One region of the Streptomyces sp. NPDC054765 genome, then DNA from elsewhere that is predicted to be linked to it. Evidence: riboswitches for the same ligand, from Rfam matches in the RefSeq annotation. Region 1 holds a riboswitch; the other holds the start of a gene.
What was found. A riboswitch is a leader RNA that binds a small molecule or an ion and turns the genes downstream of it on or off. The one in region 1 is predicted to bind cobalamin.
Positions count from the first base shown of each region.

Region 2: linked by a shared signal. The riboswitch ahead of ACWGJY_RS07920 (CoA-acylating methylmalonate-semialdehyde dehydrogenase) and the one ahead of ACWGJY_RS25045 (cobalamin biosynthesis protein) in region 1 are both predicted to bind cobalamin.

Region 1 covers NZ_JBSHBP010000043.1:37,665-43,337, forward strand. The annotation lists gene ACWGJY_RS25035 (putative cobaltochelatase) at 1-425, opposite strand, end outside; gene ACWGJY_RS25040 (cobyric acid synthase) at 605-2,209, opposite strand; gene ACWGJY_RS25045 (cobalamin biosynthesis protein) at 2,343-3,338, opposite strand; cobalamin riboswitch at 3,502-3,650, opposite strand; gene ACWGJY_RS25050 (hypothetical protein) at 3,856-4,299, shown strand; gene ACWGJY_RS25055 (caspase family protein) at 4,305-5,673, shown strand, end outside.
Region 2 covers NZ_JBSHBP010000008.1:65,245-70,917, reverse strand. The annotation lists gene ACWGJY_RS07940 (SDR family oxidoreductase) at 1-170, opposite strand, end outside; gene ACWGJY_RS07935 (hypothetical protein) at 672-911, opposite strand; gene ACWGJY_RS07930 (anion permease) at 946-2,085, opposite strand; partial or broken gene ACWGJY_RS07925 (short-chain fatty acyl-CoA regulator family protein) at 2,522-3,483, shown strand; cobalamin riboswitch at 3,614-3,792, shown strand; gene ACWGJY_RS07920 (CoA-acylating methylmalonate-semialdehyde dehydrogenase) at 3,992-5,491, shown strand; gene ACWGJY_RS07915 (acyl-CoA dehydrogenase family protein) at 5,497-5,673, shown strand, end outside.

The sequences.
Region 1 (5,673 bases):
AAGAGGTTGACCTCGTCGACGTACAGGATCCCTCGGTGTGCGTCCGCCAGCAGGCCCGGTTCGAAGGCCTTGACGCCCTCGGCGAGCGCGCGCTCGATGTCGAGCGCACCGGCCAACCGGTCCTCCGAGGCGCCCACCGGAAGCTCGACCATACGGGCCGGGCGGGACTCGCCCGGACGGATCTCGTGCGGCCCATCGGGACATTGCGGGTCCGGCGCGGTGGGATCGCAGCTGAAGCGGCAGCCCGGGACAACCGCAACGTCGGGCAGGAGATCTGCCAGCGCGCGCACGGCGGTGCTCTTGGCCGTCCCCTTCTCGCCACGGACGAGGACTCCGCCCACCGCAGGGCTGACGGCGTTGAGCAGCAGCGCCAGCCGTAGCTCGTCCATGCCGACGACGGCGGTGAACGGATACCGGGTGCTCATCTGGTGATCACTCCTTCGAGTGGGTTTGGTCCGTTGCCGGTCGAACTGGGTGCTCTATACGGCACGTTTGTGCCCTTGGCCCTGCCTGAGCAGGGGTGGTCCGCTGCTGCACGAACACCTCGTGGAGCTGCTGCGTTGCTCCCCGCGCTCGCGGGGGTGATGTCGTGCCTTCGGGGCCCTCATGGCGCCCCCGGAGGCACGAACGGCAGCCCCTCCGGTACCCCCTGCTCGATCAGCCGCAGCAGCGCGCCGGTGTCGGCGTGCTCCTCGATCAGATCGCCGAGCCGGTCCAGCTGCTCTTCGCGCAGGGCGGCGAAGCTGGTGCCGGGGGCGGGGACGAACGCCCGGCCCGCGTCCGCCGCGACCCGCCGCAGGAAGGCCCGCCGGAAGCCGTCGCTCTCCAGCGAACCGTGCCAGTGCGTGCCCCATACGGAGCCGGACCGGCACCCGTCCAGGCTGCGCCCTTGGCCGTCGGACATGAACGCCTCGTCCCCGCCGGTCACTTCGGCGACCCCGTGGTGGATCTCGTAGCCCGCCACCGGCTCGCCCAGTGCCTCGCCGACCGGCCGGGCCAAGGTCTTCTCCGCCGCGAACCGCACCCGTACGGGCAGCAGCCCCAGCCCGTCGACCGCGCCCGCCTTCGACTCGATGTCGTCCTCGATGCGCTCGCCCAGCATCTGGAAACCGCCGCAGATGCCCAGCACCGGGCGGCCCTCGGCGGCCCGCCGGGCGACCGCGTCCGCGAGCCCGCGCTCGCGCAGCCACTGCAGCGCCCGGACCGTGCCCCGGGTCCCCGGCAGCACCACCAGGTCCGCGTCGGCCAGCTCCTCGGCCCGGTCCACGAACCGCACCACCACACCCGGTTCCGCGGCCAGCGCATCCACGTCCGTGAAGTTCGACATCAGCGGTACGGCGGCGACCGCCACCCGCAGCACCTCGGCGCCGTGCGGCGGGGCCACCACGCTCTCGCGCACCGCGCCGCGCAGCGACACCCTCAGCCCGTCCTCCTCGTCGATGCCGAGCCCGTGGGAGAAGGGCAGCACACCGAGCGTTTGCCGCCCCGTGAGACCGCGCAGCATCTCCAGCCCCGGCTCCAGCAGCGACACATCGCCCCGGAACTTGTTGACCAGATAGCCCGCGAGAAGCGCCTGGTCCTCCTTGGACAGCAGCGCGGTGGTGCCGAAGAAGGAGGCGAACACACCGCCGCGGTCGATGTCGCCGACCACGACCACCGGGATCCGGGCGGCCCGTGCGAGGCCCATGTTCACGATGTCCGTACGCCGCAGATTGATCTCGGCGGGGCTGCCGGCGCCCTCACAGATCACTGCGTCGTACGTCCGCCGCAGCTCCTGGAGGCAGTCGGTGACCGTGCCGAGCAACTGCTCCCGGTGCCCCGCGTACTGCGTCTTCCCGGGGGACGGCCCCCCGGACCCCCCGAAGTACCCCCGGGCGCTGAGCTCGCCCACCGGCTTCCCCAGCAGCACCACCTGGCTGCTGCGGTCACTGCCCGGTTTGAGCAGGACGGGATTCATCAGCGCGGTCGGCTCCACCCGCGCCGCGGCGGCCTGCATCGCCTGGGCCCGCCCGATCTCCGCGCCCTCACGCGTGACGAACGAATTCAGCGACATGTTCTGCGCCTTGAACGGCGCCACCCGCACGCCCTGGCGGGCCAGCCAGCGGCAGATCCCCGCCGTCACCACGCTCTTGCCGGCGTCGGACGTCGTACCGGCCACCAACAGGCCACCGCCGACGGCCCCGCCTGATGCCTTCCACCGCCCGTTCACCGGGTCCTCCTCCTGCGCCGGGACCCCGGCCGTTGTGAGCCGTACGCGCCGCTGCCACCACGGCCCGGCGCGTCACCGCACCCGCCCGCCCCCCGAAGCGGGGCGGGCAGCGGGGAAAAAACGGTCTGCGGCGTCATGCCCGGCCCGCCTTGCGCCCCCGGGCCACCGCTGCCCGCACCGCGCCGGCCACCGGCCGCGCCGCCACCGTCGTCACCAGCGCCAGCACGCTCACCCGCCGCGAGAGCCGCACCGCCCGCTCGATGTCGGCCACCGCGACCGGCGGCGCCCCGTCGTTGAGCACCGGACGGTGTTCCACCCGCCCGCCGTACGCCAGCGTGCCGCCCAGCCGCACGCCCAGCGCGCCCGCGAACGACGCCTCCACCGGGCCCGCGTTGGGGCTGGGGTGCGCGCCGCCGTCCGCCTGCCAGGCCCGCAGCGCACCGCGCCGGCCGGGGCCCGCGAGCACGGTCAGCGCGGCGGTCAGCCGGGAGCCGGGCCAGCCGGCGACATCGTCAAGGCGGGCCGAGGCCCAGCCGAAACGGCGGTGGCGCGGCGACTTGTGCCCCACCATCGCGTCCAGGGTGTTCACCGCCCGGAACGCCACCAGGCCGGGCACCCCGCCCAGCGCGCCCCAGACCAGGGCGCCCACCACGGCGTCCGAGGTGTTCTCGGCGACCGACTCCACCACCGCGCGGGCCATCTGCGGCCCGTCCAGCGCCTGTGGATCGCGCCCGCACAGATGCGGCAGCCGCTCCCGTGCCACGTCCAGGTCACCCGCCGTCAGCGCACCGCCGACGGCCCGCGCCTCCCGGCCGAGCGAGGTGCCGCCCAGCACGGCCCAGACCGTCGCCGCGGTCAGCGCGATGTGGGCGCCGCCGCGCAGCGGAGCCGGGACGGCGGCCCGTACGGCGCGCTGCGCCAGCGCGGCACCGGCAGCGGCACCGCCGGCGCACAGCACGGCATGCACCGCCCCGTATCCGCGGTGATCGCGCCACAGCCGGCGCTCGACGGCGCCCGCGGCCCGGCCGAAGGCGGCCACCGGATGGCCGCGCCGTGGGTCCGCCGCGATCAGGTCGCCGAGAAAGCCGAGAGCCGCGCCGCACGCATATCCCGCGTGTTCGCCGCGCATCGGATCAGACCGCCGCTACGGCGTGTCCACCACGTCCTGCCCGGCCCGCGACGCCTCGAAGGGGCCCTGCGGCAGCGGGCAGTGGAACTCTTGAAAGGCGGCCGGGCATGGCGGTATGTCCTCACTCAGGGTCCGCGCCCTGGCTCGACGTGACGGCGACAAGAGTCTCCTGGCTCCCGGATCGGCGACTCCTCCGGCCTTCCAGTCCCTGCCTGCGCCGTCGGACGCAGGCGAGGCGGACCGTGGCCTTCGCTGGAGGAACGCTCCCCGGTGACAGTGGCGGGACCGCGCCGGATTCGCACCGGACTTCCTCAGCTGTCGCCGTATGGCCCGCGCAGTCCACCACGCCCCGCGAATGCCCGTCAACTCCCCCTTGACCTGCGACGCTGCCCTGTGGCACGGCCTGTGGTGCACGCCACAGCGTGGCAGCCGCGTCACAGACGGTTGCCCGCGCCCCTGATCCCGCGTCACTATCTGGTGCACGGCGGTGACGGGGCCGCCGGAAGGGGGCCGGGGGATGCCGCAGCGCGCTGACCGCCACGAGATCCGCATCAGGATCACGGGCACGAACAATCCTGACCAGGACATCGAGGACCTCAAGGCGTGGCTGGAGCGCGAGCCGTGGCTGGACCGGAGGCAGCACGACTGGGCGCTGCGGCCGCGGCCGGCGGACGAGGGCGACGACGGCCCCGGCGAGATGGCCGCCGGCGTCGACGATCTGATCCTGGTCATCGTCGGTGCGGTCGCCACCGAGATCACCAAGAGCCTGAGCATCGCCCTGCAGGAGTGGCTGCGACGACGCCGCGAGGAACGGGACACCGGCGAACGGCCCGCCGTCGCGGTCGGCGGCGGTGACGAGGACCTGCGCGCGCTCGGCGACGCGGGCCCGGACGCCCCGTCCCCCGAACACCCCGATCCCGGCAGTCCGGCGGACGGGAGCGGCAGCACCGCCGGGGACTGAGCCGGATGTCCGAATACGACGCACGGGGCAAGGGCAACCGGGCGCTGCTGATCTGTGTCGACGACTACCGCACCCTGCGCCCGCTCCCCGCGGTGAAGGACAACGCCCAGGCCCTGGAGCGGGCCCTGCTCGCCCCCGGCACCGATCTGTTCACCGAGGGCGAGGTCGTCATCTGCCGCCCCCAGGAGCCCTGGGAGGTGGAACAGGCGCTGGACACCGTCACCCAGGAGGCACGCGGGCTGCTGCTGGTGTACTTCTCCGGCCACGGGCGGGTGGGCCGCGACGGCGGCAATCTGCACCTCATGGTCGGTGCCTCGGAACGGCGTCACAAGACCGTCTCCTGGCAGGACATGGTGCTGTCCTATCTGGACAACGCGCGGGCCGACCGCATCGTGATCGTCCTGGAGTGCTGCTACGCCGGCAACGCGAGCGAGGCCTTCCACTCCTGCCGCAAGCCCACGTCGCTGCTGATGGCCGCGCAGCCCAACCGCCGTATCTTCAGCGGCGAGGAACCCGCCGGGGGCAGCGTCTTCACCCGTGCCGTGGCGCAGACCCTGGAGCGGGGCCTGCCCGGCAAGCGGTGCGTCACCTTCGAGGACCTCGTCCGGGAGCTGCGCGAGCGGCTGGCCGGCGAACGGACCCCGATGGGCGACGTGTGGGAGCCGCGCTCGGCCAAGCAGAACACCGTCGACGATGTCATCCTGTCCTTCGCCACCCCCGAGGCCCGGCCCCCGACCCCGCTGCGGATCCGCTTACGCCGCCGGCTGAAGTCGTACCTGCGGCACTGGCCCGGAATCCTGCTGGTCCTGGCGGTCGTCCTCGTACCGGCCACCACGGGCGTCGTCCTGCTGAACCTCCCGAACGCCGAAGCACCCTGCCCGCCCGCCCTCGAACTGCGGCTGCTCACCGCCCCCGAGGCCGAACCCGCGCTGCGCCAGGCGGCCTTCGACTACGAGATGTCCCAGGCCAACACCCGTCCGCTCCGCGGTGAGGGCGACCTCCCCGACGGCTGCCGGCGCGCCCAGATCACCGTCTACTCCGCCGCCAGGGACCAGATCGACCGGGGCTTCGCGGCCGCCGACCGCTGGCAGGGCGAGGCACGCGGCACCGGCCGGGGCCGGCCGGACGACCAGGGCACCGACCCCCTCTACCGGCCGGGACCGCAGCCCGACATCTGGATCCCGGAATCCACCGCCGACTACGACGAGGCCCGCCGCGGTATGCCCCTCAAGGGCTCCCCGGCCACGCTGCACTACGTGGCCCCGGTCGCCTACACCCCCCTCGTCGTCGGCATCCCGGCGCACCGGCGGCTGGACGACGTCGAACCGGCCGGCGCCTCCTGGCCGGAGCTGCTCACCGGGACCGACAGCGCCC
Region 2 (5,673 bases), on a different contig from region 1:
AGATTGACGATGCCGTCTGCTCCGGCCACCGCCTCCTCCACGCCCTGGCCGGTGATCACGTCGACACCTGTGGCCGGCGAGTGCGGCACGGCCTCGTGCCCGGCGGCGTTCAGCTTATTCACGACCTGCGACCCGATCAGACCGGTACCGCCGATGACTGCGAACTTCATGGGTCACCTTTCGTCGCGCACCGATAGGTCATGCGTCCAGATTGCGGCGATGCAGTGCACGGCGCACGCTGGGCCGTGCGCTCCCGCGGGCATGCCGGTGGCGCTGCGTGCTCACGGCATCGCTGGTGGCAATCGACGTAAAGAGCGTTTGTCCCAGCACGGTTGATGGGTAATGCGGCCTGCTCGTGGATGATTTGCTGGGTGTTGGCCCAGGGGGAAGCGACGGGGCAAGCTCTGGTGAGGCCCGTGACGGTCCGAGTGCGTTCAGCTGTGGGCACCGCCGCTGTGGGAACAGGGCAGCATCCGCGCGTACGGCGGCCGGAGTTGGCAGGCTGATGGCGTTGATCCCCAGAGCCCCGCAGCCCTGGTGACGCGCGCGCACGGTGAACGCCCCCTGCTCCCCCCGTTGCGGCTCCGTGCTCTTGACGTCTGTCTCCACCGGTGCTCCGAGTGTGGGGCACGCCGGATACCGGTCGGGTGGAGTGGTGTGGTGTGGTGGAGTCAGCCGGGAACGATCAGGTCGATCCCGTAGGCCGCGACCGAGAGGCAGGCGGCGAAGCACAGCACGGCCGTGACGGCCGCCACCTTCTGGTGCCGGCCCCGGGGCACGTCGGAGGCGGGCTCGCCGTGCCCGGCGCGGGCCCACGCGGCCAGTCCGAGCGAGAACATCACGACCACCACCACGGTGATCCCGAGGCTGACACCGAAGACCCCGGCGAGAGTGCCCCAGTCGATGTCCATCCCGCTCCCCTTCCTCGACGACGGCCCGCCCGGCTCAGGCGGCCGACCTGACGGTGGGCTCCGCGGCAGGTGCCGGCACCTCATTGACGTTCTCCGGGCTCACCGGACGGCGGCGCGAGAGCACGTAGAAGCCCGCCGCGGCGGCCAGCGCGATGCCCGCGACCAGGGCCACCCCCACGTTGCCCTGGTCGGCCAGCCACGCTGCCAGGCCTCCCACCGCGGCCGCGGACGGCAGCGTCAGCAGCCAGGACACCGCGATCCGTCCGGCGACGCCCCAGTGCACGTGTGCCAGCTTGCGGCCCAGCCCCGCGCCGAGGATGCTGCCCGTGCACACCTGGGTGGTCGACAGCGCGAACCCCAGGTGCGACGAGGCCAGGATCACCGCGGTCGCGCTGGTCTCGGCGGCGAAGCCCTGCGGGGCCTGGATGTCGGTGAGTCCCTTACCCATGGTCCGGATAATTCGCCAGCCGCCCACGTAAGTGCCCAGGGAGATCGCCAGGCCCGCGCTCAGCACCACCCACCAGGGCGGCCCCGCGCCATGGCTGAGCACCCCGCTCGAGATGAGTGCCAGGGTGATGACCCCCATCGTCTTCTGGGCGTCATTGGTGCCGTGCGCCAGGGCCACCAAGGACGCAGACCCGATCTGTCCCGCGCGAAAGCCCTTCCCGACGGTGCGGCGCGAGGTCCTCCGGGTGATCATGTAGGCGAGGTAGGTGGCCAGCAGCGCTATCACGCAGGCCACGACCGGCGAGGCCACCGCAGGGATCACTATTTTCTCGATGATCGCGCCGAAGCGCACCGCGGAACCCCCGGCCCCCACCCACACCGCGCCGATCAGCCCGCCGAACAGGGCGTGGGACGAGCTGGAGGGCAGCCCGAGGAGCCAGGTGACCAGATTCCACAGGATCGCCCCGATCAGCCCGGCGAAGATCATCACCAGGGACACTTTGCTGTCTTGGACTATGCCGCCCGAGATCGTCTTGGCCACCTCCGTGGAGAGGAAGGCGCCGCCCAGATTGAGCAGACCTGCGACGGCGACGGCGACCCGGGGGCTCAGCGCCCCGGTGGCGATGGAGGTGGCCATCGAGTTGGCGGTGTCATGGAACCCGTTGGTGAAGTCGAAGGCCAGCGCCGTGAGGATCACGGCCACGAGCAGGAAGGAGACAGATGCCATCCCGGTCCTCCACGTCGAGGGCGGTCCGGCCGCGCGCACGGAAACTGTGTACGAACCGCCGTCCCTCCCACGCTAAGCGCCCCTCCGAATCGCCGCCAACGCGACGGTGTGGGCTCGTTGGTGGCGGTTGGATGCGGTCGGCGCCGTGCCGGACTCGGCGGAGGGCGTTGAGCGGCACGACGACCTCGGATCCGCGGGGAGCCAAGCCGCGGAAGCGATCGAATTCGGAAGCCCGGCACAGCCCCAGTCGCGACATCTCTCCGCCTGGCTGAAGAGGTGAGTCATGGCCGGACGGGCGGTGGGAAGCTCAAGGAGCGCCAGCGGATCGTTCTGAACGTCAGCCATCAGCCGTCGGCGCACGCGCGGGGCCGGCGCCGGGAAACACCGGCTGGGCAATTCCAGCGGTCGCAGATCTCGTCGCCGGGCTGAAGAAGGTTTGTGGGGTCCCGTTTACGATCCGTCGGCCCTGTGCCTGAGCCAGGCGGCCCTGGCGCGGATGCTGGAGATCTCTCCCAGTTACCTCAACCAGATGGAACACGACTCGCGCCCGCTGACCGTCCCGGTCCTGCTCCGTCTCACCGAGGTGTTCGGCGTCGATGCGGGGTTCTTCTCCGAGCACGACACCAGCCGGCTGGTCGCCGATTTGCGTGATGCCCTCGTCAACGAGATCACCGCCGACCGGGTGTCCTCCTCCGACCTCGCCGAACTCGCCTCCCGCAGGCCGGCCGTCGCCGGGGTGCTGGTCGATCTCGGCCGCCGCAACCATCAGCTCGCCGAGCGGCTGTCCGAAGCCGCGGAGGGAAGAGGGCAGACCATCACCGCACTGCCCCGTTCCGCACATGAGGAGATCCGCGAATTCTTCTACCGCCGCCGGAACTACCTCCACGACACCGATCTCGCCGCCGAGGAACTCGCCACAAAGATCGGCATCCGCCCCGGCGAGGTCGTACGCGTCGACCGCGCGGGAAACATGTCCAAACGACAGTCCGCGACGGCCTTCCACTTCTCCCGCGCGGGCGGAACCTGCCCCCTGTGGAACGTCTACGAGGCATTCGCGGCCCCGGCCGTATCCACGTACAGATCGCCGGGATGCCGGACGGGCAGCGCTACCTGTGGACCGCCCGCGCGATCACCCGGCACCGCGGTGGCTGGGGCGAGCCCGGCAAGACCTTCGCCATCGGCCTCGGCTGCGAGATCCGGCACGCCTCCCGGCTGGTCTACTCCGACGGCCTGGACCTCGACAACGCCGCGGCGGCAACCCCGATCGGCATGGGCTGCCGCATCTGCGAACGCACCGACTGCCCGCAGCGGGCGGTGCCGCCACTGGACCGCCGGCTCGCGGTGGACGAGAACAGGAGCACCTTCGTGCCCTACCCCGTCGCCGAACAAGACGCCTGAGCGCGCGCGACCGCAGGCGCACATCCCGGCCAGGCCCGCTCCACGGGCCGCAACCGGCGGCGTGCGCGACTGCGAAGCGCTCTTGTGCGGGCCGTGGCGGGGTGGACTTACTAGGACGTCCAACTATATGTTCGGGGGCAAGGCCCGCGGTGCAGGGAAGCCGGTGCGATTCCGGCGCGGTCCCGCCACTGTGACCGGGGAATGCGCTCCCCGAAAGAGACCGGCCACTGACGGAGAAGTCCGTCGGGAAGGCCGGGGAGCGTGTGCTGATCCGGGAGTCAGGATACCGGCCGCGGGGTGTTCCGTGTTGTCCACGAGGATGGAGCAGACACGCATGGCACCGGTGTGCACCCACGCTCTCGACCGGCGAAACCGACGGCTACCGATCACCGGCATCTGACGGTTGCCCAGCCCTGCGTTTCTCGTGCTGCCCGTGCGCACGCCGTCCGGCGTCCGTGCCGGGCCGGCGCGCCATCCCCGGATCTCACCTGACGGAGAGCAGGCTTTCATGGTCCGTGAACTGGCACATTTCATCGGCGGCAAGCACACCCCGGGCACTTCCGGGACCTATGGCGATGTGTACGACCCCAACACCGGTGAGGTCCAGGCGCGTGTCCCGCTCGCCGACCGCGCCGAGACCGAGGCGGCGATCGCCGATGCCGCCGAGGCTCAGCGTGAGTGGGGCGAATGGAATCCGCAACGCCGAGCCCGCGTGCTGCTGACATTCCTCCAACTGGTCGACGGGGAAAGGGAATCACTCGCCCGACTGCTGTCGTCCGAGCACGGCAAGACGGTGGCCGACGCCCACGGAGACCTGCAACGCGGACTGGAGGTCGTCGAATTCGCCGCCGGCATCCCGCATCTGCTCAAGGGTGAGTTCACCGACAACGCCGGCAGCGGGATCGACGTGCACTCCCTGCGCGGCCCCATCGGCGTCACCGCCGGCATCACCCCGTTCAACTTCCCCGCGATGATCCCGCTGTGGAAGGCCGCGCCCGCGCTGGCCTGCGGCAACTCCTTCATCCTCAAACCCTCCGAACGCGACCCCTCCGTACCGCTCCGGCTCGCCGAACTGTTCCTGGAGGCGGGCCTCCCGCCAGGCGTCCTCAACGTCGTCAACGGGGGCAAGGAAGCCGTCGACACCTTGCTGACGGACCCCCGGGTCGGTGCGCTCGGCTTCGTCGGCTCGACCCCGATCGCCGCGCACATCTACGCCACCGCGGCCGCGCACGGCAAGCGTGCCCAGTGCTTCGGCGGCGCCAAGAACCACATGATCGTGATGCCGGACGCCGACCTCGACCAGGCTGTCGACGCGCTGATCGGGGCGGGCTACGGCTCGGCGGGAGAGCGCTGCATGGCGATCTCCGTGGCCGTCCCCGTCGGCGAGACCACCGCGGATGCCCTGGTGGAGCGGCTGAAGGAGCGGATCGGGCAGCTGCGCATCGGCCGCAGCGACGACCCCGAGGCCGACTTCGGGCCGCTGGTCAGCCGGGATGCCCTCGACCGCGTACGCCGCTATGTCGACATCGGCGTCAATGAAGGCGCAGAACTCATCGTGGACGGAAGGGGCTTCACGCTCACTGGGCACGAGAACGGCTTCTTCATGGGCGCCTCGCTCTTCGACCGGGTCACCCCGCAGATGCGCGTCTACCGGGAGGAGATCTTCGGCCCCGTGCTGTGTGTCGTGCGGGCCGCCGACTATGAGGAGGCACTGCGGCTGCCCAGCGAGCACCCGTACGGCAACGGCGTCGCGATCTTCACCCGGGACGGCGACACCGCCCGCGACTTCACCCGCCGGGTGAACACCGGCATGGTCGGCGTGAACGTGCCCATCCCGGTGCCGGTCGCCTACCACACCTTCGGCGGCTGGAAGCGATCCGGCTTCGGCGACCTCAACCAGCACGGGCCGGACGCGATCCGCTTCTACACCCGCACCAAGACCGTCACCTCGCGCTGGCCTTCCGGGGCCAAGGAGGGCGCGAGCTTCACCCTCCCGACCATGCAGTGAGCGCCATGACCACCACCATGCTCACCGACGACCAGCTCGCCCTCGTCGTGGCCACCCTCGACTTCACCCAGGACCACCTCACCCCGAACGCCGTGCAGTGGGACCAGGACAGACACTTCCCGGTGGACGTCCTGCGCAAGGCCGCGGGGATCGGCCTCGGCGGCATCTACGTCCGGGAGGAG